Linked DNA regions of Streptomyces venezuelae. The protein of the gene in region 1 interacts with the protein of each later gene in a pairwise test. Links are inferred from orthologs where the notes say so. Each region holds a gene or a part of one and is shown in the gene's direction. Other genes may lie near its edges.

What was found.
Region 2: the proteins of tsaE (region 1) and rlmB interact in binary tests that used the Escherichia coli proteins (3 or more experiments, as listed by UniProt). The link is inferred for Streptomyces venezuelae from one-to-one orthologs.

The regions. Positions count from the first base shown.
Region 1 is NZ_CP029194.1:3,485,177-3,490,912, reverse strand. Bases 1,098-3,988 are described here. They hold tsaE (tRNA (adenosine(37)-N6)-threonylcarbamoyltransferase complex ATPase subunit type 1 TsaE), read left to right. Parts: upstream 1,098-2,238; coding sequence 2,239-2,739; downstream 2,740-3,988. Other genes in these bases: tsaB (tRNA (adenosine(37)-N6)-threonylcarbamoyltransferase complex dimerization subunit type 1 TsaB), read left to right, coding at 3,812-3,988; DEJ46_RS15445 (hypothetical protein), read right to left, coding at 3,108-3,650; DEJ46_RS15450 (hypothetical protein), read left to right, coding at 2,908-3,099; DEJ46_RS15460 (alpha/beta fold hydrolase), read left to right, coding at 1,098-2,228. In the rest of the region: alr (alanine racemase), read left to right, coding at 1-1,015; more of DEJ46_RS15460, read left to right, coding at 1,026-1,097; more of tsaB, read left to right, coding at 3,989-4,468; rimI (ribosomal protein S18-alanine N-acetyltransferase), read left to right, coding at 4,492-4,974; tRNA (adenosine(37)-N6)-threonylcarbamoyltransferase complex transferase subunit TsaD, read left to right, coding at 4,964-5,736. UniProt on the Escherichia coli protein: Required for the formation of a threonylcarbamoyl group on adenosine at position 37 (t(6)A37) in tRNAs that read codons beginning with adenine.
Region 2 is NZ_CP029194.1:3,980,734-3,986,322, reverse strand. Bases 1,938-4,681 are described here. They hold rlmB (23S rRNA (guanosine(2251)-2'-O)-methyltransferase RlmB), read left to right. Parts: upstream 1,938-2,703; coding sequence 2,704-3,660; downstream 3,661-4,681. Other genes in these bases: DEJ46_RS18060 (DoxX family membrane protein), read left to right, coding at 3,789-4,681; cysS (cysteine--tRNA ligase), read left to right, coding at 1,938-2,623. In the rest of the region: ispD (2-C-methyl-D-erythritol 4-phosphate cytidylyltransferase), read left to right, coding at 1-592; ispF (2-C-methyl-D-erythritol 2,4-cyclodiphosphate synthase), read left to right, coding at 582-1,100; more of cysS, read left to right, coding at 1,223-1,937; more of DEJ46_RS18060, read left to right, coding at 4,682-5,432; DEJ46_RS18055 (NDP-sugar synthase), read right to left, coding at 5,553-5,589. UniProt on the Escherichia coli protein: Specifically methylates the ribose of guanosine 2251 in 23S rRNA.

The DNA.
Region 1 (5,736 bases):
CGGACACGGCGCCGTGCGCTGTGCCCGCGCCGCCCTGGACGCGGGCGCGGACTGGCTCGGTACGGCCACCCCGCACGAGGCGCTCGCCCTGCGCGCCGCCGGGATCACCGACGTCCCCGTCATGTGCTGGCTCTGGACCCCCGGCGACCCCTGGGACCGGGGCATCGAGGCCGGTCTCGACATGTCCGTGAGCGGGATGTGGGCGCTGGAGGAGGTCGTCGCGGCGGCCAAGGCCGTCGGGAAGACCGCCCGGATCCAGCTCAAGGCCGACACCGGGCTCGGGCGCAACGGCTGCCAGCCCGCCGACTGGCCCGAGCTCGTCGGCGCCGCTCTGAAGGCGGAGGTCGACGGGCTCGTCAAGGTGACGGGGCTCTGGTCGCACCTCGCCTGTGCCGACGAACCCCACCACCCCTCGATCGCCGCGCAGCTCGACGTCTTCCGCTCGATGCTCGACCACGCCGAGCAGGCCGGTGTCCGGCCCGAGGTCCGGCACATCGCGAACTCGCCGGCCACCCTCACCCTGCCCGAGGCCCACTTCGACCTCGTCCGGCCCGGCATCGCCCTCTACGGCGTCTCGCCCAGCCCCGAGCTCGGCACCTCCGCCGAGCTGGGGCTCCGGCCCGTCATGTCGCTGAAGGCGAGCGTCGCGCTCGTGAAGCACGTCCCCGCCGGGCACGGGGTGAGCTACGGGCACCACTACGTCACCGGTGAAGCCACCACCCTCGGTCTCGTCCCCCTCGGTTACGCCGACGGCGTCCCCCGGCACGCCTCGGGCCGCGGTCCCGTCCTCGTCGGCGACACCGTCCGGACGGTCGCCGGGCGCGTCGCCATGGACCAGTTCGTCGTCGACCTCGGCGGGGACACCATCGAGCCGGGCGCCGAGGCCGTGCTCTTCGGCCCCGGCGACCGGGGCGAGCCGACCGCCGAGGACTGGGCGGTGGCCGCCGACACCATCGCGTACGAGATCGTCACCCGGATCGGCGCGCGCGTGCCGCGCGTCTACCTGGACGAATAGGGGAGCCGGCGTGGGCGAGTCCAGTGGCAGCGGTACGAGCAGTTGGCGGCGGGCCGGCTTCGCCGGGGCCGCGATAGGCGTCCTCGCCGCCGGCGCGGCCGCCGGAGTCGCCGTCGAGCGGCTCACGGTCGGCCGCTCCGTCCGCCAGAAGGCCCGGCTCGCCCTGGACGCCACCGGCCCGTACGGCAGCCTCCGCGGCACCTCCGGCCGGGCGCTCGCCGAGGACTCGACCGTCCTGTACTACGAGGTCGACGAGGTCGAGGCGGACACTCCGCCCGCCCGCCGACGGCGGCTCTTCGGGCGCAGGGAACCCGCCCCCGTCACCGTCGTCTTCAGCCACGGCTACTGCCTCAACCAGGACTCCTGGCACTTCCAGCGCGCCGCGCTCCGCGGCCTCGTCCGTACCGTCCACTGGGACCAGCGCAGCCACGGCCGCTCCGGCCACGGCGTCGCCCAGTCCGGCCCGGACGGGGTGCCCGTCTCCATCGAGCAGCTCGGCCGCGACCTCAAGGCCGTCCTCGACGTCGCCGCGCCCGAGGGCCCGCTCGTCCTGGTCGGGCACTCGATGGGCGGCATGACGATGATGGCGCTCGCCGACCGGTACCCGGAGTTCGTCCGCGACCGGGTCGTGGGCGCCGCCTTCGTCGGCACATCCGCCGGACACCTCGCCGAGGTGTCGTACGGGCTGCCGCTCGCCGGCGTCAACGCCGTCCGTCGGGTCCTGCCGGGAGTCCTGCGGGCGCTGGGGTCGCAGGCGGAGCTGGTCGAGCGGGGGCGCCGGGCGACGGCCGACCTGTTCGCGGGCCTGATCAAGAAGTACTCGTTCTCCTCGAAGGACGTGGACCCGGGGGTCGCCCGCTTCGCGGAGCGGATGATCGAGGCGACCCCGATCGACGTGGTGGCGGAGTTCTACCCGGCCTTCGCCGAGCACGACAAGGCCGCCGCCCTCGCCGTCTTCGCGGAGCTGCCGGTGCTCGCGCTCGCCGGGGACAACGACCTCGTCACCCCCAGCTCGCACACCGAGGCCATCGCCGGCCTCCTCCCGGACGCGGAGCTGGTCATCGTCCCGGACGGCGGCCACCTGGTCATGCTGGAGCACCCCGAGGCCGTCACCGACCGCCTCGCCGACCTGCTGGTCCGCGCCGGTGCCGTCCCGGCCCCGGGGCAGGGGTCGGGGCCCGCGACGGCGAGGACCGACGCTCGCAGGAGTTAGGTTGGCCGGTATGGAAGCAGCGCACCCGCCCGTCTCCGGCGCCACCCTCGCCATCGACTCCCCCGAGCAGATGGGGGACCTCGGCCGCCGGCTCGCGAAACTCCTCCGCCCCGGCGACCTCGTCATGCTCACCGGCGAGCTCGGCGCCGGGAAGACGACCCTGACCCGCGGCCTCGGCGAGGGCCTCGGGGTGCGGGGCGCCGTCACGTCCCCGACCTTCGTCATCGCCCGCGTCCACCCGTCCCTGGTCGGTGGCCCCGCCCTGGTGCACGTCGACGCGTACCGCCTCGGCGGCGGTCTCGACGAGATGGAGGACCTCGACCTGGACGTCTCGCTGCCCGAGTCCGTGGTGGTCGTGGAGTGGGGTGACGGCAAGGTCGAGGAGTTGACCGACGACCGGCTGCACGTCCTCATCCACCGCGTCACCGGCGACACCGACGACGACCGGCGCACGGTCGTGCTCCGCGGGATCGGCTCGCGCTGGGCGGACGAGGACCTCGGCCTCGGCTGAGGGCGCGCCCTGAGGCGCGCACTGAGGGCGAGGCCTCCGGGCGCGGCGCGTACGTCTGATCGTAGGAGCTTCCGACAACGTGTCGGGAAGATATTGCGTCGGTCGTACGTGCCGTGGTGACATGGATGCACGAGCTGGTTAGGTGTACCTAACCTACGGGAGGCATGCATGGCCACGCCACAGCGCGCGGAAGCGGGAGCGGAAGCGGGACACGGCCGGGACCACGTCTCGATGGGCGAGCTGCTGGCGTCCTGCGCCGCCGCGCGCGCCCTGTCCACCCCGCCGCGCCGCCCCGGCCCCGGGCAGGGTGAGGAAGCGGTCGCGGAGGCCGCCGTCGCACGGCGGGACGAAGCCGCCTAGGACAGGCCCTAAGCGACGACGACGACCTTCGCGCCGATCGACGCGAACGTCCACAGCGCGTCCCCGTCCGCCCGCTTCATGCGGATGCCGCCGGTCTTCTTCGACGGGTCCGGCTTCGGCGTCGAGCCGTCCACCGCCGCGCTGAAGCCGATCACCACGTCCTGGTTCGTCGCGAACCGCACCACGTGCTCGATCCGCACCCCGTCGGAGCCGGTGACCGCGCCCGAGCGCGACGTCACCGTGTAGGAGCCCGGCAGCGGGTCCACCGTGCTCGGCATCACCGAGAACGTCCGCGTGGCCTTGCCCTTGGAGTTCACCAGCCACACCTGGCGGTCGGCGAGCGCGTACACGACCCGCTCGCCGCTGCCGGAGGCCGCCGGGACCGCCAGCGGGTCCTTCGCCGGCTGCTTCGGGCCGCCGCTCGGCGAGACGGACGGGACGGCCGTGCCCGGCGCCGTCGGCTTCGCCGACAGATCGGCGGGGGCGTTGGCCGAGGCCTGGTACGCGAGGACGCCGACCGCGACGACGGCCGCCGCGGTGAGCCCGGCCACGAATCCCGAGCTGCTCCTTGCCACCGTGCCCACCTCTCGTACGAACGTATCGAAGGGTGACGGTAGCAGCCGGTGCCCCCGCGGGCCGGGCGCCGTGCCCGTGGGTGCCCCGCCCACGGCTCCCGGGGCGCCGCCCGTCCCGGGAGCCGTAGGCTGTTCGCGTGCTTCTGCTCGCCTTGGATACCGCCACCCCCGCCGTCACCGTCGCCCTCCACGACGGCGAGGCCGTCCTCGCCTCGTCGAGCCAGGTCGACGCCCGCCGCCACGGGGAGCTGCTGCTGCCCGCCGTCGACCGGGTCCTCAAGGAGGCCGGGCTGACCCTCGACGCGGTCACCGGCGTCGTCGTCGGCGTCGGCCCCGGCCCGTACACCGGCCTGCGCGTCGGCCTCGTCACGGCCGCGACCTTCTCGTCCGTGCTCGGCGTGCCCGTGCACGGCCTGTGCACCCTCGACGGCCTCGCGTACGCCTCCGGGATCGACGAGCCCTTCGCCGTCGCGACGGACGCGCGCCGCAAGGAGGTCTACTGGGCGCGGTACGAGGACTCCCGCACCCGGGTGACCGACGCGGCCGTCGACCGGCCCGCCGAGATCGCCGAGCGCCTCGCGGGCCTGCCCGTCGTCGGCGCGGGCGCCCGTCTCTACCCCGAGGCCTTCCCCGACGCCCGCGACCCCGAGCACCAGTCGGCGGCGGCCCTCGCCGGGCTCGCCGCGGAGAAGCTGGCGGCCGGCGGCGACGGCTTCCTCGACCCGCTGCCCATGTACCTGCGCCGCCCCGACGCGCAGGTGCCCAAGAACTACAAGGTGGTCACGCCCAAGTGACCGGCGGCGTGGAACTGCGCGAGATGCGCTGGTGGGACATCGCCCCGGTGCTGGCCCTCGAGGACGAGCTGTTCCCCGAGGACGCCTGGTCGGCGGGGATGTTCTGGTCGGAGCTCGCGCACGCGCGCGGGCCCCGGGCCACCCGCCGCTACGTCGTGGCGGAGACCTTCTCGGAGAGCGGCGAAGGCCGGCTCGTCGGGTACGCGGGACTCGCCGCGGCCGGCGGGCTCGGGGACGTACAGACGATCGCCGTCGCCCGCGACCAATGGGGTACGGGCCTCGGCGCCCGGCTCCTCACCGACCTGCTCCACCACGCCACCGCCTTCGAGTGCGACGAGGTCCTCCTCGAGGTGCGTGTGGACAACACCCGGGCCCAGAAGCTCTACGAGCGCTTCGGCTTCGAGCCCATCGGTTTCCGGCGCGGCTACTACCAGCCCGGAAACGTGGACGCGCTCGTGATGCGACTGACCGTTCAAGGAACTGAGACTGATTCTGATGGCTGCTGACGAACCCCTCGTACTCGGCATCGAGACCTCCTGCGACGAGACCGGCGTCGGCATCGTCCACGGCACCACGCTCCTCGCCGACGCCGTCGCCTCCAGCGTCGACACCCACGCCCGCTTCGGCGGCGTCGTGCCCGAGATCGCCTCCCGCGCACACCTGGAGGCGATGGTCCCGACGATCGAGCGCGCCCTGAAGACGGCCGGGATCTCCGCGAAGGACCTCGACGGTATCGCCGTCACGGCCGGGCCCGGCCTCGCGGGCGCGCTGCTCGTCGGCGTCTCGGCCGCGAAGGCGTACGCGTACGCCCTCGGCAAGCCGCTCTACGGCGTCAACCACCTCGCCTCGCACATCTGTGTCGACCAGCTGGAGCACGGCAGGCTGCCCGAGCCGACGATGGCCCTGCTGGTCTCCGGCGGGCACTCCTCGCTGCTGCTCTCCTCCGACATCACCTCCGACGTGCGGCCGATGGGCGCCACCATCGACGACGCGGCCGGCGAGGCCTTCGACAAGATCGCCCGCGTCCTCGACCTCGGCTTCCCCGGCGGACCGGTCATCGACCGGCTCGCCAAGGAGGGCGACCCGAAGGCGATCGCGTTCCCGCGCGGGCTCAGCGGCTCGCGGGATCCCGCGTACGACTTCTCCTTCTCCGGCCTCAAGACCGCCGTGGCCCGCTGGATCGAGGCGAAGCGGGCGGCGGGCGAGGAGGTCCCGGTACGGGACGTGGCCGCGTCCTTCCAGGAGGCCGTCGTGGACGTGCTGACCCG
Region 2 (5,589 bases), 490 kb from region 1 along the record:
CTCGCTCGTCGTCGTGGTCGCCCCTTCCGACGGCGCCGCCGAGGTCAAGCACCTCCTCGACGCCCACGCCCTCCCCGAGCGGACCGACTACCTCGTCGTCCCCGGCGGCGACACCCGCCAGGAGTCCGTCCACCTCGGACTCCAGGCGCTGCCGGAGGGCATCACCACCGTCCTCGTCCACGACGCGGCCCGCCCCCTGGTCCCCGTCGACACCGTGGACGCCGTCATCGAGGCCGTACGGGACGGGGCCGTGGCCGTCGTCCCCGCGCTGCCCGTCGCGGACACCGTCAAGGAGGTCGAGCCGGCCGAGAAGCCGGGCGACCCCGAGCAGGTCGTCGCCACGCCGGTCCGCGCCCGCCTCCGCGCCGTCCAGACCCCGCAGGGCTTCGACCACGACACACTGGTCAACGCCCACGCCACGATCGCCCTCACCGGCGAGGGCGCCACCGACGACGCCGGCATGGTCGAGCGGCTCGGCGCGCCCGTCGTCGTCGTGCCCGGCCACGAAGAGGCCTTCAAGGTGACCCGCCCCCTCGACCTCGTCCTCGCCGAGGCCGTACTCGCCCGCAGGAGGGCCAACGATGGCTTCTGAGCTCCCCCCGAACACCCCCGCACTGCCCCGGACCGGCATCGGCACCGACGTCCACGCCTTCGAGAAGGGCCGCGAACTCTGGTGTGCGGGCCTGCTCTGGGAGGGCGAGGAGTACGGGCTCGCCGGGCACTCCGACGGTGACGTCGCCGCCCACGCCGCGTGCGACGCCCTCTTCTCCGCCGCCGGCATCGGCGACCTCGGCGCCCACTTCGGCACCTCGCGCCCCGAGTGGTCCGGCGCCTCCGGCGGCACCCTCCTCGCCGAGGCCGCCCGGATCGTCCGCGCCGAGGGCTACGAGATCGGCAACATCGCCGTCCAGGTCGTCGGCGTCCGCCCCAAGGTCGGCAAGCGCCGCGACGAGGCCCAGAAGGCACTGAGCGAGGCGGCCGGCGCGCCGGTCTCCGTCTCCGGCACGACCACCGACGGGCTCGGTCTGACGGGCCGCGCCGAGGGCCTGGCCGCCCTCGCGACCGCCCTCGTCTACCCCGTGACGCGCCGGGACCACTGAGTCCCAGGGGGGGGTGATCCCGGGCGAATCCGGGGGAACCCGGGGGAATCCGGGAAAGAATCGTGCCCCGCGAATCGTCGACAGGTCGCGGGGCACTACCACACGCCCACTACCCTGGAGTGGTGACTATTCGCCTGTACGACACCAGCGCCCGGCAGATCCGTGACTTCACCCCGCTCACACCGGGCTGCGTCTCGATCTACCTCTGTGGCGCGACCGTGCAGGCCGCCCCGCACATCGGCCACATCCGGTCGGGGCTGAACTTCGACATCATGCGCCGCTGGTTCGCCTACCGCGGCTACGACGTCACGTTCATCCGGAACGTCACCGACATCGACGACAAGATCATCGCCAAGGGTGCGGACCAGGGCCGCCCCTGGTGGTCGATCGGCTACGAGAACGAGCGTGCGTTCAACTCCGGTTACGACGCGCTCGGTTGCCTGCCGCCCACCTACGAGCCCCGCGCCACCGGGCACGTACCCGAGATGATCGAGATGATGCGGGGCCTCATCGAGCGCGGTCACGCGTACGAGGCCGACGGCAGCGTCTACTTCGACGTGCGCTCCTTCCCGGGCTACCTGGAGCTGTCCAACCAGGACATCGACGACCTGCGGCAGCCCGCCGAGGACGGCATCACCGGCAAGCGCGACCCGCGAGACTTCGCGATGTGGAAGGCGACCAAGCCGGGCGAGCCCGACTGGGAGACGCCGTGGGGCCGCGGCCGCCCCGGCTGGCACCTGGAGTGCTCGGCCATGGCCCACAAGTACCTGGGCTCCGCCTTCGACATCCACGGCGGCGGCCTCGACCTGATCTTCCCGCACCACGAGAACGAGATCGCCCAGGCCAAGGCCTACGGCGACGACTTCGCGAAGTACTGGGTGCACAACGCCTGGGTCACCATGGCCGGCGAGAAGATGTCGAAGTCGCTCGGCAACAGCGTGCTGGTGTCGGAGATGGTCAAGAACTGGCGTCCCATCGTCCTCCGCTACTACCTGGGCACCCCGCACTACCGCTCGATGATCGAGTACAGCGAGGAGTCCCTGCGCGAGGCCGAGTCGGCGTTCGCCCGTATCGAGGGCTTCGTCCAGCGCGCCACCGAGAAGGCCGGGACGACCGTCGCCCCCGCCGCCGAGGTGCCGCCGGCCTTCGCCGAGGCCATGGACGACGACCTGGGCGTGCCGCACGCGCTCGCGATCATCCACACCACCGTCCGCCAGGGCAACAGCGCCCTCGCCGCGGACGACAAGGACGAGGCCATCGCCCGCCTCGCCGAGGTCCGCGCCATGCTCGGCGTCCTCGGCCTGGACCCGCTCGACCCGCAGTGGGCCGAGGAGTCCGGTGGCGGCGAGGAGCTCCACGGCGTCGTCGACACCCTCGTACGGCTCGTGCTCCAGCAGCGCGAGTCGGCCCGCGAGCGGAAGGACTGGGCGACCGCGGACGCGATCCGCGACCAGCTGAGCCACTCCGGTCTCGCGATCGAGGACAGCCCCGACGGCCCCCGCTGGACGCTGGGCAACCGTTAGAAGACGTGCCGCTCGGGGCTCCGGGCGGCACACTTCAGTTAAAGACTTGTGTACGCAGGCAATAGAGGAAACAGGTAGTCATGGCCGGGAACAGCCAGCGCAGGAACCGTCGCACGTCCAACAAGAAGGGTGCGACGGTCGGCAGCGGTGGCCAGCGGCGCAAGGGCCTCGAAGGCAAGGGCCCGACCCCCAAGGCCGAGGACCGCAAGGGCCACAAGGCGTTCCGCGTCTCCAACGCGATGGCCCGGCAGGCGGCCAAGCGCAAGCCCGTCGCGCGCCGCGGCGGCAAGGGGACGTCCGAGATGGTCGTCGGCCGCAACCCGGTCTTCGAGGCGCTGCGTGACGGCGTGCCCGCCACGACCCTGTACGTGCAGCAGTTCATCGACAACGACGAGCGCGTGCGCGAGGCCCTGAACCTCGCCACCGGCCGCGGCAACATCCACATCATGGAGGCGCCGCGCCCCGAGCTCGACCGCATGACGAACAACCTGAACCACCAGGGTCTCGTCCTCCAGGTCCCGCCGTACGAGTACGCGCACCCCGAGGACCTCGCCGCGGCGGCCTACGACGCCCACGAGGACCCGCTGATCGTCGCCCTCGACGGCATCACCGACCCGCGGAACCTCGGCGCCGTCGTCCGCTCCGTCGCGGCCTTCGGCGGCCACGGTGTGGTCGTCCCCGAGCGCCGTGCCGCCGGCATGACGGCCGGTGCGTGGAAGACCTCGGCCGGTACCGCCGCCCGCACCCCGGTCGCCCGCGCGACCAACCTGACCCGCTGCCTGGAGCAGTACCAGAAGGCCGGCCTGACGGTCGTCGGCCTCGCCGCCGACGGCGACCACGAGGTCCACGAGCTGGAGGCGCTGTCCGGCCCGGTCGTCATCGTCGTCGGCTCCGAGGGCAAGGGCCTGTCCCGCCTCGTCGGCGAGACCTGCGACTTCCTCGTCCGCATCCCGATGCCGGGCGGCGCCGAGTCGCTCAACGCCGGTGTCGCCGCGGGTGTCGTGCTGTACGAGGCGGCTCGCCGCCGTATGGCGTAACACCGGGCGCGACGCCCGACGTCGCACCCCTTCGTACGACCCGGCCCCGGCCGCGGCGTTGATCTTGACGGGTCTCGGACATTTGCGAGCTGTCAAGGCAGTGTCCTAAACCCAGATCACTCGGTTAGATGAGTGTGGACACCAGAACGCCCCGGCCGGGGTTCGACGATCAGCCCGCGCTGAGCATGGTCAAAGTGGACTCCGATCCCGCCCAGGTGATCGTGAACCACGCCAGCTTCCGTGTGCGGCTCGCGCCGGCCAAGGCGCCGACGTTCGCCGGGAACCCGCGCGTCGCCGCCTTCGCGGGAGCCGCAGCCGCCGCCGGAGCCGCGGGAGGGGGCGCGCCGCGCCGCCGTCCCGTCGTGTGGACGGGGAAGTCCGCGCCGGGCGCGACCGGACTCCTCCAGGCCGTCCGCGAGTCCTCCGTCTCCACGCTCGACCCGGCGACCGCCGGACACGCCGGGCTCGACACGGGCGTCACGCAGGCCATCCCGCGCATCGACGACACCATGCCCACCCCGGTGGTGCCCGCCGAGGCAGCCGGCCCGCTCCTGCCGCCGATGCGCCGCGCCGAGGGCGCCTACGACGACGTGTACGAGCTCCGGCCCGAGACCCCCGGGCCGTACGGGGACGACACGGCGGACGGCAGGGACGCCAGGGCCGGTCACGAGGGCCGCGACGGCCGCCGCCAGACCCACGACCCGGTCCGGCACGCGTACTACCCCGGCCGCCGGATGAACCTCGGTGTCGTCCTCCTCCCGCTCCGCGTCTTCCTCGGCTTCATCTCCATCTACGCGGGCATGGGCAAGCTCTGCGACCCCGTCTACTTCGACGGCGGCGAGCGGGGCTCCATGGTGAAGTGGCTCAACTCGCTGCACCCGTGGCCCCTCGCCGAACCGCTCCGCGACTTCGCCCTCCAGCACCCCGTGGGCGCCGGACTCACCGTCGCGTTCCTCCAGGTCGTCGTCGGCGTCCTGACCGTCCTCGGCCTCTGGCAGCGGGTGGCGGCCGTCGTCGGCGCCCTGCTCTCCGCCGCGCTCCTCCTGACCGTCAGCTGGAAGACCGTCCCGGTCTACGACTCCGCCGACATCATCTACCTCGCCGCCTGGTCCCCGCTGATCATCGCCGGCGCCCCCGTCTACTCGCTCGACGGCCGCCTGGCCGGAGAGGCCTGGCGCACCCTCGGGCCGCGCGCGGAACTCTGGGCCCTCCGCCGCCGCGTCACGCGCCGCAGCACGCTCCTCGCCTCGGTCGTCGTCGGCCTCACCCTCCTCATCGGCTCCGTCCTCGGCGGCGCGGTCCGCTCGACCGAGATGGTCACCGTCCCGGGCCCCAACGACGACCCGATCAACCACCTCCCCGGCCAGCCGCTCCCCACGGAGCCGACGCGCCGCGCCCCCTCCAGGAGCACCACGACGGCGCCCGAGCCGTCCGCGACCTCCGAGACGACGGAGGCCACGGCGGGGCGCGAGGAGACCGAGGAGGCGACCCGGCCGACCGAGACGACCCGGGAGGCCACCCGCACCCAGGAGCAGCGCCCGACGGCCACGCGGGGCACCGGCAGCACGGGCTCGGCCACGACGACCCGCCCGCCCACGCAGTCGGACCCGGCGCCCCCGCCGACCACCAGCGACACCCCCACGAGCACGGGCGGCACGTCGAGCGGCGGCTCCACCGGTTCGACGGGCTCGACGGGCGGCAGCAGCACGCCGTCGGAGAGCGGCTCGACGTCGGGCGGCGCGAGGAACCCGATCGGCGGCCTGCTGGGCTGAGCGGAGTACATACGGCGAAGGGCGGCACCGCGGAGGCGGCGCCGCCCTTCGGCGTACGTACGAGGGCGAGGGTTCTCAGGTCACTCAGTCACTCAGGCGACTGAGGCCGACTCAGCCCACTCAGGCCCTCTGGGCGGCGAGCTCCTTGGCTGCCTCG